3 regions of the Ideonella margarita genome follow, and region 1 is predicted to be linked to each of the others. Evidence: predicted binding sites of a transcription regulator. Region 1 holds the regulator's gene; each other region holds the start of a gene.

Region 1 (5,724 bases):
CCCCGAGTACATCGAGAAGACCATCAAGGAAGGTCGCCAGGGCGTCATGCCTCCGATGGCTGCTGCAGTGGGCACCTCGGAAGATGTGCGCAACGTGGCCAACTATGTGCTGAGCCTGTCGGACAGCCCGCACAACTCGGTCGCGGCCCAATTGGGCAAGGCCAAGTTCGCGGCGTGCGCGGCCTGCCACGGTGCAGACGGCAAGGGCAACCCGCTGATGGGCGCCCCGAACCTGACCGACAAGGTCTGGCTGCACGGCTGGGGTGAACCCGCCATCGTGGCCATGGTCAACAACGGCAAGACCAACGTGATGCCGCCGCAAGGCCACCGCTTCACGCCGGAGCAGCTGAAGGTGCTGACCGCCTATGTCTGGAACCTGAGCCAGGCCACCAAGGTCGCTGCGCAGTGATCTGATGAATCTGTATGAGTGAGACCACGCCTGCATCCAACGCCGCCGCCGTCACTGACGACGCGGACAAGTCCGGGACCGTGGTCTCGCTCTATCAGAAACAGAAGAAGATCTACGCGCGTGCCGTCACCGGCCTGTTCGCCACCTGGCGATGGGCCCTGGTGTGGATCACCCAACTGGTGTTCTACGGCCTGCCTTGGCTGGTCTGGAACGACCGCCAGGCCGTGCTGTTTGACCTGGCTTCGCGCCGGTTCTACATCTTCGGTCTGGTGCTCTACCCGCAAGACCTGATCTACCTGTCGGGTCTGCTGATGATCTCGGCGTACGCGCTGTTCCTGTTCACGGCCGTGGCAGGGCGCCTGTGGTGCGGCTTCGCCTGCCCGCAGACGGTGTACACCGAGATCTACATGTGGTTCGAGCAGCGCATCGAGGGCGACCGCGCCCAGCGCATGCGCCTCGACGAAGGCCCGTGGACGCTGGAGAAGCTCTGGCGCAAGACGGCCAAGCAATCGGTCTGGATCCTGTTCGGCCTCTGGACCGGTTTCACCTTCGTTGGCTACTTCACGCCCATCAAGACGCTGGCCGCCGAGGCGATGACGCTCGGCTTCGGGCCGTGGGAATGGTTCTGGGTGCTGTTCTACGGCTTTGCCACCTACGGCAACGCCGGCTACATGCGTGAGCAGGTCTGCAAGTACATGTGCCCGTACGCGCGCTTCCAGAGCGTGATGTTCGACCACGACACCCTGATCATCAGCTACGACAGCGAGCGGGGCGACCCGCGTGGCCCGCGCTCCAAGAAGGCTGACCCGGCGCAACTGGGTCTGGGTTCGTGCATCGACTGCGGCCTGTGCGTGCAGGTCTGCCCGACCGGCATCGACATCCGCAAGGGCCTGCAGTACGAGTGCATCGGCTGTGCCGCCTGCATTGACGTGTGCGACGGCATCATGGACAAGATGGGTTATCAACCCGGCCTGATCCGTTACGCCACCCAGAACAGCCTGTCCCAGCATCTCGACAAACAGCAGATCCTCAAGCGGGTGCTGCGCCCGCGGGTGCTGATCTACACGGCCATCCTCGCCATCATCTGCGGTGCCTTCGTGGCCAGCATTGCGCTGCGTGATCCTTTCCGCGTGGACGTGGTGCGTGACCGCGCCTCGCTGGCCAGGCAGGTGGAGGATGGGCGCATCGAGAACGTTTACCGCCTGCAGATCATGAACGCCGCCGAGCGCGTGCAGCACTACCGCATCCATGTCGACGGCTTGACCGGCATCAAGCTGGTGGGTGTGCCTGAGGTGGTGGAGGTCTTGCCGGCCGAGGCGCGGTGGATCACGGTGTCGGTGCAGGTGCCGTATGAATCGAGCCAGCAGGCCGGCGCCGGTGCCCACCCGATCCATTTCCAGATCGAACGTGTGCCAGGGGAGGGGGCGCCATCCGCCATCACCCTGAGCGAAAAATCAACCTTCATCGTGCCGCGCTGAGCGGACGCAGGAACACAGCATGTCGACCTCCGAGATTTCCCCTGTTGCAAGCCCTGCTGCGCCGGCCCAAAGTGGCAAGGCGTGGTTCCGCCATCCGATGATGTGGCTGGTGGTGGGCGGGCCCGTGGTGGTGGTGTGTGCCAGCCTGACCACGGCGGTCATCGCAGTGCGCGGGGCTGACCCGGTACTGGACCGCGACGACCCGAGCGTCACCGTCAACATCAAGGACGGTGCCGACGGCAACACACCCGCCATGCAGGCCCGCAACCACGCCGCTACGCCCAAGCCCTAGTCCTTCAGGAGAACACCATGAGCACCCCGAAGACACCGTTCAGCGTCCGCACCGTCGGCATCCTCTGGCCGGCTTTCCTGATGGCAGGGGTGCTTGAAATGCTGGTGTTCTCGGTGGTTGATCCGGGCACGCTGATGTGGTTTGGCGGTGCTGCCATCGAGTGGTCGCCGAAGGCCGTCTACAGCGTCTCGTTCTTCGTCTTCTGGGCCGTGATCGCCACCTCAGGGGCCTTGTCGCAGTTGCTGCTGACCATGCCCGCTGACCACTTCGACGAGCCGCTGACCGGCCCCGGGCACAGCGCCTGAGCTGAAACAAAAAAGGGCCGCTCGATGCGGCCCTTGTTCATGGTGGGTTGGCTCCGATGGAGCCCACCGGAATCCGCGTTCAGCAGGCGCCGCCAGCCCCGTTCACCAGTTGCTGCAGGCCAGCCTGGTCGACGATGCGGATCTGGCGCTGCTTCACCTCCAGCAGGCCCTCTTCCTGGAACTTCGAGAACGTGCGGCTTACCGTTTCGAGCTTGAGGCCCAGGTAGCTGCCGATTTCCTCGCGCGTCATCCGCAGGATCAATGAAGAGGCCGAGAACCCCCGGGCCTGCAGCCGCTGCGTCAGGTTCAGCAGGAAGGCAGCCAGTCGTTCCTCGGCGCGCATGCTGCCCAGCAGCAGCATCACGCCGTGGTCGCGAACGATCTCGCGGCTCATGATCTTGTGGAACTGGTGCTGCAGGTCGGTGAACTCGCGCGACAGCTCTTCCAGCTGGCTGTACGGAATCACGCACACCTGGGAGTCTTCCAGTGCCACTGCGTCGCAGGAGTGGCGGTCATTGCTGATGCCGTCCAGGCCCAGCAACTCGCCCGCCATCTGGAAGCCGGTGACCTGGTCGCGCCCGTCTTCGGACGACACGCAGGTCTTGAAGAAGCCGGTGCGCACGGCGTAGAGAGACTGGAACTCGTCGCCCGAGCGGAAGAGGGTGTCGCCGCGCGCCACGGTGCGGCGGTTGGCCACCAGGCTGTCGAGCTTCTCCAGGTCGGGGCTGGCCAGCCCGACGGGCAGGCACAGTTCACGCAAGTTGCAGCTGGAGCAGGCGACCTTGAAGGCGTCGGCCTTCACGCGCTGGGTGTCGGTGGTCATGGCTTTCATTATGGCGTGCGCGGCCTCAGGGGCCGAAGGGCATGACAGGTCGTGCGGGGAGCAGGTGGGCAGCATGATCTTCCTCAATCGATGCGCCATTCTTGGACGGGCGCCGCGCCGCACCCTTGAGCCAGATCAAGGCCGCTGCAGTGTGCTTTGGCACCATCACGGCCATGGCAAATCACATCCTTGAAGCGGCCACGCCGCTGCCAGTGGACCTGCTGCAACGTTTCGACGTGCCGGGCCCGCGCTACACCTCTTACCCGACCGCTGATCGCTTCGTGGAGGCGTTTGGTCCGGCCGATTACCTGGGCGCTCTGCACCAGCGGGCCGAGGGCGCCATGGTGGGCGGCAAGAAGCCGCTGTCCATCTATGTGCACATCCCGTTCTGCGAATCGGTGTGCTACTACTGCGCCTGCAACAAGGTGATCACCAAACACCATGAGCGCGCCACCGAATACCTCGATGTGCTGGAGGCCGAAGTGGCCCTGCATGCACAGGCGCTGGGCGGCGTGCAGAACGTGTCGCAGCTGCACTTCGGTGGTGGCTCGCCCACCTTCCTGAGTGACGCCGAGCTCAGCCGGGTGATGGCGTTCCTGCAGAAGAGCTTCCGGCTCGCCCCGGGGGCCGAGGTGTCGATCGAGGTCGACCCGCGCACCGCTGACCCGCAACGCCTGGCGCACCTGCGGCAGCTCGGCTTCAATCGCTTGAGTTTCGGCGTGCAGGACCTGGACCCCGAGGTGCAGAAGGCCGTGCACCGGGTGCAGTCGCCCGAGAGCATCCAGAGCCTGATGGTGTGCGCCCGCGAACTGGGGTTCGAGTCGATCAATGTCGATCTGATCTACGGCCTGCCGAAGCAGACGCCCGAGACCTTCGCCCGCACCATCAACCAGATCGGCGAGTGGCGGCCTGACCGCATCGCGCTGTATGCCTATGCGCATCTGCCCTCGCGCTTCAAGCCGCAGCGGCGCATTGATGGCAGCCAGCTGCCGCCCCCTGAGCACCGCATCAGCATGCTGTCGGGCGCCATCGGTGGCTTCCTGGGCCACGGCTACACCTACATCGGCATGGACCACTTTGCGCTGTCCACCGATTCACTGGCGGCGGCCAAGCGGCAAGGGCGGCTGCATCGCAACTTCCAGGGCTACAGCACGCAGCCTGATTGCGATCTGATCGGGCTGGGCGTGTCGTCGATCGGCCGCATGGGCGCCACCTACAGCCAGAACGCGAAGACGCTGCCCGAGTATTACGACGCCATCCGCCAAGGCCAGTTTGCCGTGGTGCGCGGCTTGGCATTGACGCGTGATGACCTGCTTCGCCGTGCCGTGATCATGGCGCTGATGTGCCAGGGTCGGCTGGAGTTCGAATCGATCGAGCTGGCGCACCTGATCAGCTTCAACGAGTACTTCCGCAATGAGCTCTCGCAGCTGCAGCCGTACGTTGACATGGGTCTGGTGACGGTGACTCCGGGCGCTATCCAGATCACGGCAGCGGGGTGGTTCTTCGTGCGCGCCATCGCCATGTGCTTTGACCGGCATTTGCAGGCCGACCGTGTTCGGGAGCGTTTTTCGCGCATCATCTGAGGGTGAACTTCGCTTTGCTTTTGAGCGCCCTGTTGATGGGCTTGGCTGGCTCCGTGCATTGCGTGGCCATGTGCAGTGGCCCCAGCGCGGCGGCCGTGGCGGCTTGCGGCAGCGGGCGCCCGGCGGGTGCCTGGGCGGGCTTTCACCTCGGGCGCTTGCTGGGGTACACGGCTGCAGGTGCCGTGGTGGCTTCCAGCGTGAGTGCGCTGGCCTGGCTGGGCGCCTGGACACCCGCGCTGCGCCCACTCTGGACGCTGGCTCATCTGGCAGCCCTGGCGCTGGGGCTGTGGCTGTTGTGGCAGGGGCGACAACCGGAATGGCTGGAATCGCTGGGCCGGCAAACGCCGCGCGCCAGCGGGCAGGGCGGCTGGCAACGCATGAACGGCCCGACCCGCGCCACCGCGGTGGGCGCCGTCTGGTGGGCATGGCCCTGCGGCCTGCTGCAATCGGCCTTGATGGTGGCGGCTCTGGCCAATGGGCCCTGGGGCGGCGCGGCCGTCATGGCCGTCTTTGCGCTGGCCTCATCGATCGCGCTGGGGTTGGCGCCGGCCTTGTGGCTGCGCCTGGGCGGACGCGGCCGGCAACTGGACGCGCGCATCGTCAGCCTGGCGGTGCGTGTTTCCGGCGCTGCGCTGGCGGGGGCTTCGGCCTGGGCGCTCGGGCATGGCCTGTGGGTCAAGCTGATCGACTATTGCCTGAGCTGACCCGGGTGCTTGAGCGGTGAGTCACGCCTCAGTTGCACTCCCACGCTGAACTAGAATTTCTGCTTCGGCGAACCGCGTCAGACAGACGCTTGGAGTCCTACTGCATGTACCAGCACATCGATGTGCCCGA
Region 2 (5,724 bases), on a different contig from region 1:
AGATGCCCACCGACCCCCAGCGCGTGCGCCGCGAAGACGCCGGTGAGCCCACCCGCTGCCCGGTGTGGGCCCTGCACGCGGTGTACACGCCTGAAGCCACCCGCGACACCCTGGCCGCCGATTGCCGCCAGGCCCGCACCGGCTGCCTCGACTGCAAGCAGCCGCTGATCGACGCCATCGTGCGTGAGCAGCAGCCCTGGCGCGAACGTGCCGAGCGCTATCTGGCGAATCCGAAGCAGGTGCAGTGGATCGTCGAGCTGGGCACCGAGCGGGCACGCACCGTGGCGCGCCAGACCATGAAGGACGTGCGCGAGGCCATTGGCCTGGCTTACTGAGCACAGGCCCGCCGCCCATGCCCGCTTCCGTCCTGATGCTCCTGTCGTCGTTCCTGTTCGCGCTGATGGGGGTCTGCGTGAAGCTGGCCTCGGCCAGTTACGGCACCGGCGAGATCGTGTTGTACCGCGGCCTGGTGGGCGCGCTGTTCCTGTTCGGCCTGATGCGCTGGCGCGGCACCCCGTTTGCCACGCCCGTGCCCTCGATGCACTTCTGGCGCAGCCTGAGCGGCGTGGCCGCGCTGATGCTGTGGTTCTACGCCATCGGCAAGCTGCCACTGGCCACCGCCATCACGCTGAACTACATGTCGTCAGTGTGGATGGCGCTGTTCCTCATCGGTGGTGCCGTGCTGCTGGGCGCCAGCAAGGTGGACGGCCGCCTCGTGGCCACCGTGCTGACCGGCTTTGCCGGCGTGGCCCTGGTGCTGCAACCCACCATCGAGCGCGAACAGTTCTGGGGCGGCCTGGCCGGGCTGCTGTCGGGCATGTTGTCGGCCATGGCCTACCTTCAGGTCACCGCGCTCGGGCGCGCCGGTGAGCCGGAAGACCGCGTGGTGTTCTATTTCTCGCTGGGCAGCCTGACCGCCGGCCTGCTGCTCACGCTCGCCACCAGCCGCACAGGCGGCCCCACCTTGCACGGGCACACCTGGCAAGGCGCGGGCCTGCTGCTGGCCACGGGCTTGCTGGCCACCTCGGCGCAGATCGTGATGACGCGGGCCTATGCCATCGGCCGCCCGCTCACCAACGCCAGCCTGAACTACCTGGGCATTGCCCACTCCTTCCTGTTCGGCGTGTTCATCTTTGACGACCCCGTCACCTCCACCGCCCTGCTGGGCATGGGCCTGATCGTCATCGCCGGCATTGCCGCGACGCTGCTGCGCACCAAGGCCGCGCCCGGCACGGCCGCCACCCCGCTGAACAACACCGAGGCCTGAACCTTGACACCGGAGACCCGCATGAACGCCAACGCCACGTCCCCCCTCATCTGCGCCGCTGAACTCATGGCGCTGTGCGCCTCGGGCCAGGCACCCGTCATCCTCGACTGCAGCTTCGAGCTGAGTGACCCGGCTCAAGGCCAGCGGCAGTTCGCGCAAGCCCACCTGCCTGGCTCCTTGTATGCCCACCTGGAGCGCGACCTGTCAGGCTCCAAATCAGCGGCCGGATCGATTGAAGGCGGACGCCACCCGCTGCCCGATCGCGCAGCCTGGGCGCACACGGTTGGTCAGTGGGGCATTGGCCCGGGCACCTCGGTGGTGGTGCTTGATGGCCAGGGCTGCGCCTTCGCCGGCCGCGCCTGGTGGCTGCTGCACTGGCTGGGCCACCGCGATGTGCGGGTGCTGGACGGCGGCCTGCCCGCCTGGCAAGCCGCTGGCGGCGCAGTGGCAGAAGGCCCGGCAGCTGAGCGCAGCGCCACCCCGCTGCCCGACTACCCGCTGGGCGAGCCCGGCATGCCCACGGTGCGCGCAGACGAGCTGTTGAAGCTGCAAGGCAGCCACGTGCTGGTGGATGCCCGCGCCGGTGAGCGCTTCCGTGGCGAGGTAGAGCCGCTGGACCGCATCGCCGGCCACATTCCGGGCGCGCGCAACCGCTTCTTCAAGGACAACCTGCAAGCCGACGGCCGCTTCAAGCCGGCAGCTGAGCTGCACGCCGCCTTCAGCGCGCTGGGCGTGGCGCCCGCACAGGTCATCCACCAGTGCGGCTCGGGCGTCACAGCCTGCCACAACCTGCTGGCCATGGCGGCGGCTGGTTTGCCGGGTGCAGCGCTGTATCCGGGCTCGTGGAGCGAGTGGTGCGCCGACCCGCTGCGCCCCGTGGCACGCGGCGCTTGATCTGGGCCAAACCGGTTCTGTGAGGAGCTTGATGCGCGTCAAGGCGTGTGTGGCCTGACGCGCAACACTGTGTGCATGTGCCGGACATTCCCGGCTGCCCACAGAAGGAGCGCCTCATGTACACCCACATCCTGGTTCCCACCGACGGCTCGGACATCACCGACAAGGCCGTGCAGACCGCCGTGAAGCTGGCCAGCACCCTGGGCGCCAAGCTCAGCGCCATCAGCGTGAAAGAGCCCTTCCCCTACAGCGCCATCTCGGAAATGCAGCCGGTGCCGCCGCAGGAGTTTTTCGACGCGCAAGAGCGCATCGCCGCAGGCCGCGTCAAGCAGGTTCGCGAGGTGGCGCTGGCCGCCGGCGTCACGGCTGACGCCTTCACCGTCGAATCTGTGCACCCCTGGGAAGCCATCGTCGATCAGGCGAAGGAGCTGGGCTGCGATCTGATCGTCATGGCCTCACACGGCCGCCGCGGCGTGAGCGCCCTGCTCCTGGGCAGCGAAACCCAGAAGGTGCTGACGCACTGCCAGATCCCGGTGCTGGTGGTGAAGTAAGCCTGCGTCGGGCTCAGTGCTCGTGCAGGTGCGACAGCGCCAGCACGATCAGGCCCAGGCCGGCACCGATCCACAGCACCTGCTGCAGCATCTCGCGCCAGGGCATGCGGCGCTGCATCTGCGGGATCAGGTCGGCCACGGCCACATAGATGAAGCTGCTGGCCGCCACCACCAGCAGGTACGGGAAGATCGCCTGCCAGGTGCCCAGCACGAAGTAGCCCAGCACGCCGCCAACCACGGCCGCGAGGCCCGACAAGGCGTTGTAGAACAGGGCCTTGCGCCGGGTGAAGCCGGCGTTGATCAGCACGATGGTGTCGCCGACTTCCTGCGGGATCTCGTGCAGGATGATCGCCAGCGATGTGGTCAGGCCCAGCTCGGGGCTGGCGATGAAGGCGGCGGCGATGATGATGCCGTCGCAGAAGTTGTGGATGCTGTCGCCGACCAGCACGCTGAAGCCACCGCGGCCTGCCTGCTCGGCGTCGAAATGGTGGTGGTGGTCGTGGCCGTCACCTTCGTGGTGGTGGTCATGCCGGTACAGCTCGGCCTTTTCCAGCAGGAAGAAGAACAGCAGGCCGCCCAGCAGCACCGCGAACAGCGTCCGGGGGTCAACCTGGCTCTCGAAGGCTTCCGGCAGCGTGTGCAGCAAGGCCGTGCCCAGCAACACGCCGGCCGACAGGCTGACCAGGTGCTTCACCAGCTGACCCAGCATTGCGTAGGTGAGCGAGGCCGCCACCACCACGGACAGCACGCCACCCATGAAGGTGGCCAGAACAATGTAGAACAGCGTCATTCAGAAACCGGAAAGCGTGCCCGGCGGGCGACTGCAGAGAGTGTGCCCCACACGGGCAGCTGCCGCGCGAGGTGGGCGTGGATCATGCCACGAGCGGGCGGCCGCCGCTTTGCGGGCGGTGTTTCAACCCAGCCGCAGCACCCGCGCCACCGAAGGCACCCCGGCCGCATCCAGCACGAACAGCATGTAGAAGCCCGGTGGCGCCAGCGTGGCCGCCGCCGGGCTGTGCAGGCGCAGCTTGCTGCCAGTCTGGGTGAAGGTCATCGGCACGACGCGCTGATCGTTGCCAAAGGCATGGGTGACAGCGCCAAAGCGCACCAGGTTGACCGCAGAGACCGCCCCCTCGCCGCGCATGCGCACATCGAACTGCTGGCCCCAGCCCAGCGCAGCAGGCGCCTCGCGGACCACCGGCCGCTCGGCCGCCAGCCCACTGCCGTCCTTGCGGTACAGGTAAGGCGGGAAGTACACCTCGGCATTGAGTTGTGCCACCGGCCCAGGCGCCCCGCCGCCTCCGGTCAACACCGAGCCATCGGGCATCAGCATCGAGATCGAGTGATACAGCCGTGGCTTGGCCGCCGCCGCCGTGGGCCGCCACTGGCCGGTCTGCGCCTGCCAAAGCTCGCTGGCGTAAAACGCGCCGGCCAGTGAGTTGCCGGAGGACGAGCCGCCGTTCACCCACACCGAACCATCAGCCAGTGCGGTGGCGTTGGCATACAGGCGGTGGCCGGAGAGATTGCCGCTGCGGGCCACCGTCGGCTTGGCTTTGGTGGACCAGTCCACCAGCCAGCTGGCCCCGTCATTGCGCACCGACAGCACCCGCCCCGGCGCCACCATCACCGAAGGCAGGCGCGCCGACCCCGTCGGCAGCTCCGCCGGCATGCGCTCGATGGCACCGTCGCCGGCCGTGCTCACCGCATACATCGGGCCGTTCACCGTGATGACACCGATGCGGCCCTCCGGCAATTGCCAGGCCCGGGGGTAGTACCAATGCGAGCCGATCGAACCCAGGGCCTGGTCGCTGGTGGCACCCGGCAAGCTGCGCCACAGGCCGTCCGGGCTGCGCAGCTCGGGCGTGGGCGAGAAGGTCGGCGTGCTCTCGGGGCCGCCTTCCAGACTGTCGCGGTCGTCGCGCCCGCCCAGCACCACCGCGTCGCCCTGTGCGCTCATCACCACCGTGGCATACCAGCGGCGAAACCCCATCGACAGGGGCTCGCGTTGCAAGACACCAGTGGCCGGTGAAAAACGATTGACGTCGTTGTTGGCGTAATTTCGCACGCCGTCCACCGCGCGGTCCCCGCCGACGATCAGCACATCACCCGCCGGCAACAGCGCCTGGCCCGCGCAGAAGATGTCGGTTTCAGTGGTGTTGACCAGCACCTGCATGGCCGAGGTGCCTGTGCCGGCAGCCGGGTCCCAGAGCGCGTAGTTCAGCAGGGGGACCGGTCGGGTGGGCAACTGGTTGCCGTAGCTGAGCACCCGGCCATCGGGCAGCAACACCGTGTGGATGGGGATGATCGGCCAGCCGAAGGAGCGACCGAACACGCCCATCTCGCCGGCGTCGGGTGGTCCGTCGGGCACGGGCAAGGCGCCAGGCACGGCCCCCACCACTGCACCGACCGCCAGCGCCTGCGCCCGGCCAGCTGCGCCCAAAGTCGTGCTCAGTGTCGCGGCGTCGGTACCCGATGCGTCACCGGTGTCCACCGGCGTGGCCCGGCCCAGATCATGGTCTTCCTCACTGAGCTGGTTCGGGCTGACCGACGAACCGCCGCAGGCCGCCAGCACCACACCCATCGCCCAGGCCGACGAGGGCCAATACATGAATTTCGCTGTCACAGTACCTCCAGCCACTCGGGCATTCAGGGATGAAAAGGGGTACTGCTGATCCATAGTGTGGGAATCCGGCGATGGATGTGCCATCCCACACCTGCTTGTCACTGAACGGCGGGCACAATGTCCACCCATGTCCGAGAAAAACATCGCCGCCACCGGTTTGCTGGCCGCCATTGACATGGGGTCGAACAGCTTCCGGCTGGAAATTGGCCAGGTGCGTGACGGCCGTTACCGTCGCAACCTCTATCTGAAAGACACCGTTCGTCTGGGTGCCGGTCTGGATGCCGACGGCATGCTCACCGAAGAGGCCACGCAACGCGGCCTGCTGTCACTGCAGCGCTTTGCGCAGAACCTGGGCGGCCTGCGGCCATCGCAGGTGCGGGCCGTGGCCA
Region 3 (5,724 bases), on a different contig from region 1:
AAGCTTATCAATCCGCCTCGCCGTTTTCATTCGTCAGAGTGAGGATATTTCTTCATCATTCGCTCCATGCATGGGATGGACCCATGGGGAGCAAGGCATGGAACACGATCTCGATCACGTCCGCCGCTGGACGGCGCCGTCCGATGGCTGGCTGGTGGGCTGCCGCGGTGCGTCATGGGTGACGCGCGATGGTGAGCTCGACGACCATCAGCTGACGCCCGGCCACACCCTGGTGGTGAGCGCCGGCACGCGGCTGACGATGGGCCCCTGGGAGGGTGCTGAGGCCAGCCGCCTGGTGTGGGTGGCGGCACCGGCTGCCCGTTGCGCCACCGGCCCCCTGGGCACGGCACGCCACACCGGCTTGAACCTGGTGGCTGCGGCTGCGCGGGTAGGCGCTCAGGCCTTGGCGGCCTTGGCCCGCAAGGCCGACCACATGGCCAGCCGCGCCCAGGGCAGCATCTGCTCGGGCGATTCCATGGCCTCTTCGGGCGCGTTGAAGTAACTCATCACGCCCTGCTGGCCGCCCGCCTTTGCGTAGACAAAAGGCTGGCAGCCCGCGTCGACGAACCGGCCGCGCGTGGTGTCGTCCACCTTCAGGTAGAGCGTGCCGCCGGCGATCAGGGCCACGAAGACCTCGTCGACATACAGGCCGTGCCCGCCGAACATGCGGCGGCTGCGCACCGGCCCCAGCGCCCCCAGCAACTCCCTCGACCAGCTCAGCAGCGATTCGCTCATGCCGGCACTCTAACGGCGGTGTGCGCCGACATGTGTTGAGGCGCAGGCGAAAAAAAGGGCGCCTTCCATGCGGAAGGCGCCCAACGCTCTCGTGTGCCGGCATGTGATGTCACGCGTCCCCACGCGCGACCACACCGTCAGACGATGATCCCGACCCGCCGAGTTGCAGACAGCGGGCCGGGCTTTCCCGGCAGGGAAATCAGAAGTTGTGCTTCAGGCCCAGGTCGTAGCCGACCTTCTTGGTGCCGGCAACACGCTGGGTGCCGCCAAATTCCAGCACGTCGGCGTACACGGTGGTGCGCTTCGACAGGAAGTACTGGTAGCCGACAGCAGCTTGCTTGACCAGGGTGGCGTCAACAGCCGTCGCCTTGTTCTTCAGTTCGCCGTAGCTGCCACGGAAGGCGCCATTGCCCACCGGTGCCACTGCGCTCACCAGGAACGACTGGATCTTCTGGTCAGCGGCGTTCTTGCCGTCACCGAAGAAAGCGCCGACCTTGGCGATGCCGAAGTCGTACGAACCGTTCACGGTGGCCCAGCGGTCCTTCGTGTTCGACGGGTTCTCGAAGCCAACACCCACGCTCAGCGGGCCGGTGGTGTACGAGCCACCCAGGCTGTACGGACGCTTGGCGCCCGAACCTGCGTTGGCGTCGGTTTCAGCGATCTGTGCGCCGAAAGCCAGGCCGTTGGCGGCGTAGCTGTAGGTCACCGAGTTGCTGTAACGGGTCGAGATGTCGGCGATGGCAGCCTTGCCTTGCACGATCAGGGCGTTCGAAGCAACGGTGTCGGTGCCGAACGGGTCAGCCACGTTCTGGCTGTAGGTGTAAGCCGGGTTTTCTTCGCGGCCCAGCACGACACGGCCGTAGGCGCTTTGCAGGCCGACGATGGCCTTGCCGTCCCAGAAGCGGGTAGCTGCGGTCTGGGTGCCTTCATCGGCGTTGAAGCGGTGTTCGATCTGGAACACGGCTTGCAGACCGCCACCCAGGTCTTCCACACCACGGAAGCCCAGACGGCTGCCGGAGCCGTTGCGCACTTCCTTGTTGGCAACCTTGTTGGCTTGCTGAGCGACCGACAGGTCGACGCGGCCATACACGGTCACCGAAGATTGAGCCATCGCGGCGGAACCCAGCGAAGCCAGGGCCAGGGAGAGGGGAACGAGACGGAAGTTCATGTGAAGTCCTTTTTATCTGTCAGATGCAGCAGTTGTCCGGAGGGACCACTGCACACGGAAAGGACTGTAGGCTCGGGTTTACCCCAGATAAATTCGCCACTCAGCAATTCACTGTTCCATTTTTGGCAACGCTGTAATTTTCTTTGGCCTGAAATGCGTGTTAGTCGTAAATGGTTCTGCAGAAACTTGACCCCTCATGCCCGTCGTGACGCCGGGACAGCCACCCAACGCCCGCACAATCAAAGGCTGTTGCAAGTTGTCAGGAACTGATCCCATGACCCTGCCGTTCAAGCTGAATCTCGAACCCTCTCGCGACAAAAGTGTGTTGCGCAAGCAACTGCAGGCGGAACGACTGAGCCTGCTGGATCGCCACCAGCGCGCCGCCCACCTGCAGGAAGTGCTGATGGTGTGGCTCATCAGCCGCCCGGAAAAGACGATTGGCGCCTACTGGCCCATCAAGGGCGAGTTCGACGCACTGCCCGCGCTGTACCGCTGGGCCGAAGGCCACGAAGACCGCCGCATCGGTCTGCCGGTGATGAACCGGGAGACCAAGCAGCTGACCTTCCATGTCTGGTACCCCGGTTGCCCGATGGAAGAAGACGCCTACGGCATCCCGAAGCCGAAAGACACCGAGGCCTTTCACCCCGAGCTGCTGCTGGTGCCTTGCGTGGGCTTTGGCCCGGGCGGTGTGCGCCTGGGCTATGGCGGCGGCTTCTATGACCGCACGCTGGCAGCGCTTGACCCGCTGCCGGCCACCGCCGGGTTGGCCTACTCCCACGGCTACGTGCCCTGGCTGGAAGGCGAGCCGCATGACGTGCCGCTCGACGCCTTGCTGACGGAAGAAGGCGTGTCCTGGCAGCGCGGGGTGCTCTGAGCGACCATGAAAAAGGGCGGCCCGCAGGCCGCCCTTGGCTGAATCAGGCCACGCTCAGAAGCGCTTGCCGAAGCCCACGCTGACCAGCAGCGGATCGACCTTGAAGGTGCCGATCTTGGTTTCGTTCGACAGCACGTCGGTCTTGATCTGGACCTTCTTCACGTCGAAGTTCAGCAGCCAGCCGCCACCCACCGGCACGTCCACGCCGACTTGTGCGGCCAGGCCAACGCTGTTGCGCTTGAGGTTCAGGTTCAGGGCCGACACGCCCGATTCCCACTGCACATCAGAGATGTTGGTGTAGTTCACGCCCACACCCACGTACGGGCGGAAGCCCTCCAGGCCGGTGAAGTGGTACTGCGCCGTCAGGGTCGGGGGCAGGTGCTTGAAGCTGCCGATCTTGCCGCCGCCAACCGACAGGGTCTGCTTCTGCGGGTAGGTCAGGATCAGCTCGGCCGCGATGTTCGGCGTGAAGAAATAGCTGATGTCCAGCTCGGGGATCCACTTGTCGTTGATCGATGCCTCGACCGGCGAGCCCACCACGGCGGTCAGCGTGGTCTTCAGGTCAGCGCTGTTGGTGTTGGCCGACTGCAGATGCGCGGCGCGGCCGCGAACGAGCCAGCTGCCCGTGTCCTGGGCGGCGGCGATCTGGGGCAGGGTGGCGGCTGCGATGGCGGCCAGGGCGATCAGTTGCTTGCGCATGGAAAACTCCTTCTAGGTTGCAATGAATTCGGGACCTTGGGGTCTGAATGCATTGCACCGCGGAGGGCGCATCGTCAACTTGTGTGGGCGCAAGCGGGCCCGGGTTCAGGCTTGCCAGCAAGGGCAGCCTTGATGTGCGTCAGAGGTGGTGCGCGGCGCTGATGCGCGCGCACCACATCGACGGCTGCTGCCGGTCAGCCGTTCAGGCGGCGGCAGATTTCGAGCACCGTGGCGCTCTGGTTCATCGAGTAGAAGTGCAGGCCCGGCACGCCGGCGGTGCGCAGCTGGTCGCACAGGTCGGTCACCACATCCAGGCCAAATGCCTTGATGCTGGCGCTGTCGTCGCCGAAGCTTTGCAGGCGCAGACGGATCCAGCGCGGCACATCGGCGCCGCAGCTGTCGGCAAAGCGCAGGATGCCGCTGGCATTGGTGATCGGCATGATGCCGGGCACCACCGGGATGTCAGCGCCCAGCGCGTAGGCGTCATCCACGAAGCGGAAGTACGCGTCCGAGTTGAAGAAGAACTGGGTGATCGCCGAGTCAGCGCCGGCCTTCACCTTGGTGGCATAGGCCTGCAGGTCCGCCTGGGGCGAGCGCGCCTGCGGATGCATCTCCGGGTAGGCCGCCACTTCAATGTGGAAGTGGTCGCCGGTCTCGGCGCGGATGAAGGCCACGAGGTCGCTCGCGTAGCGGAACTCGCCGAAGCCGCCGTAGCCGCTGGGCAGATCGCCGCGCAGCGCCACGATGCGCTTCACGCCGATGGCCTTGAATTCCGCAAGCCGCTCGCGGATGGTGGCGGCATCAGCGCCGATGCAGCTGAAGTGCGGCGCACCGGCATGGCCTTCGCTCAGGATGGACTGCACGGTCTGCAGCGTGCCGTCCTGCGTCGAGCCGCCCGCACCGTAGGTCACCGAGCAGAACGCCGGCTTCAGCGCGTACAGCTCGCTGCGCACGGCGGCGAGCTTGGTCACGCCTTCAGGCGTCTTCGGGGGGAAGAACTCCAGGCTCAGCTGGAAGTCGTCGGAAACACTCATGGGGAGTCTCTTCAGGGCGCAACCGGGGCCGAAGCCCGCTGCGCCAGTATGAAAAATTCGCGGTTGCCGTCACCACCCGTCACCGGGCTGTCGCGCCAGTTCAGCACGGTCAGGCCGCAAGCCACGCAGGTCTCACGCAGGCGTGTCTCCACCCGCGCAAAGGCGCTGGCGTGCTTCACCAAGCCGCCCTTGCCGATGTCGGCAGGCTGCAACTCGAACTGCGGCTTGACCAGCATCAGCACATGGCCGCCCGGGGCCAGCAGCGGCGCCAGTGCCGGCAGCACCAGGCTGAGCGAGATGAATGACAAGTCGCCGGTGATCAGGTCGAAGCCCGGGGCCTGCCAGGCCTCGCCCAGCACCTCGGGGCTGAGGCTGCGGGCATTGACGCCTTCCAGCGCCACCACCCGCGGGTCGGCGGCCAGCCGCGGATGCAGCTGGCCGTGGCCCACGTCCACGCCCACCACCTGGCGGCAGCCGGCGGACAGCAGCACATCGGTGAAGCCACCGGTGCTCTGCCCGACGTCCAACGCGAGGCCGCCCTGCAAGGCCAGACCGGCGTCGCGCAGCACACCTTCCAGCTTCAGGCCACCGCGCGAGGCCCAGCGCAACTCGGCGTCGTCCACCAGTTCGAACTGGCAGCCTTCCGGCAAGTCTTCACCGGCCTTGCGCGGCACGGTCCAGCCCTTCGGGCCGAGCCAGCGCACGCCGCCGTGCTCAATCAGTCGCTGGGCGGCCGAACGCGAGGGCGCGAGGCCCTGCTGGACAAGAAGCTGGTCCGCGCGCATCAGTAGCGGTACGTGTCGGCCTTGTACGGGCCGCTCTTCGAAACGCCGATGTAGGCGGCCTGCTCGTCGGTGAGTTCGGTCAGCATCACGCCGACCTTCTTCAGGTGCAGGCGGGCGACCTTCTCGTCCAGGTGCTTGGGCAGCACGTAGACCTTGCCGGCTTCGTAGCGGTCCTGGTGGCAGAACAGCTCGATCTGGGCGATGGTCTGGTTGGCGAAGCTCGACGACATCACGAAGCTCGGGTGGCCCGTGGCGCAGCCCAGGTTCACCAGGCGGCCCTTGGCCAGCAGGATGATCTTCTTGCCGTCGGGGAAGATGACGTGATCGACCTGCGGCTTGATCTCGTCCCACTGGCAGGCAGCCAGCGAAGCGACGTCAATCTCGTTGTCGAAGTGGCCGATGTTGCAGACGATGGCTTCGTCCTTCATC

What was found. Region 1 encodes FNR, which switches genes on or off when oxygen is low (the NO sensors DNR and NnrR bind a similar motif). Its sites were predicted from a motif close to TTGATNNNNATCAA; they were not measured.
Region 2: AACH00_RS15390 (universal stress protein) is a predicted target of FNR. The motif match lies at 2,190-2,203, and genes of this name have one in related genera.
Region 3: AACH00_RS00225 (OmpW/AlkL family protein) is a predicted target of FNR. The motif match lies at 3,606-3,619, and genes of this name have one in related genera.

What each region holds. Positions count from the first base shown of each region.
Region 1 covers NZ_JBBUTI010000004.1:439,192-444,915, forward strand. The annotation lists gene ccoP (cytochrome-c oxidase, cbb3-type subunit III) at 1-409, shown strand, start outside; gene ccoG (cytochrome c oxidase accessory protein CcoG) at 424-1,887, shown strand; gene AACH00_RS07420 (nitrogen fixation protein FixH) at 1,907-2,179, shown strand; gene AACH00_RS07425 (hypothetical protein) at 2,197-2,484, shown strand; gene fnr (fumarate/nitrate reduction transcriptional regulator Fnr) at 2,564-3,307, opposite strand; gene hemN (oxygen-independent coproporphyrinogen III oxidase) at 3,481-4,890, shown strand; gene AACH00_RS07440 (sulfite exporter TauE/SafE family protein) at 4,893-5,594, shown strand; gene icd (NADP-dependent isocitrate dehydrogenase) at 5,699-5,724, shown strand, end outside.
Region 2 covers NZ_JBBUTI010000011.1:14,350-20,073, forward strand. The annotation lists gene trpS (tryptophan--tRNA ligase) at 1-335, shown strand, start outside; gene AACH00_RS15380 (DMT family transporter) at 353-1,267, shown strand; gene AACH00_RS15385 (sulfurtransferase) at 1,289-2,161, shown strand; gene AACH00_RS15390 (universal stress protein) at 2,278-2,712, shown strand; gene AACH00_RS15395 (ZIP family metal transporter) at 2,726-3,502, opposite strand; gene AACH00_RS15400 (galactose oxidase early set domain-containing protein) at 3,626-5,320, opposite strand; gene AACH00_RS15405 (Ppx/GppA phosphatase family protein) at 5,463-5,724, shown strand, end outside.
Region 3 covers NZ_JBBUTI010000001.1:42,567-48,290, forward strand. The annotation lists gene AACH00_RS00205 (DUF2917 domain-containing protein) at 98-502, shown strand; gene AACH00_RS00210 (TfoX/Sxy family protein) at 397-735, opposite strand; gene AACH00_RS00215 (porin) at 935-1,903, opposite strand; gene AACH00_RS00220 (5-formyltetrahydrofolate cyclo-ligase) at 2,178-2,777, shown strand; gene AACH00_RS00225 (OmpW/AlkL family protein) at 2,832-3,476, opposite strand; gene metF (methylenetetrahydrofolate reductase [NAD(P)H]) at 3,671-4,510, opposite strand; gene AACH00_RS00235 (TlyA family RNA methyltransferase) at 4,522-5,295, opposite strand; gene ahcY (adenosylhomocysteinase) at 5,295-5,724, opposite strand, start outside.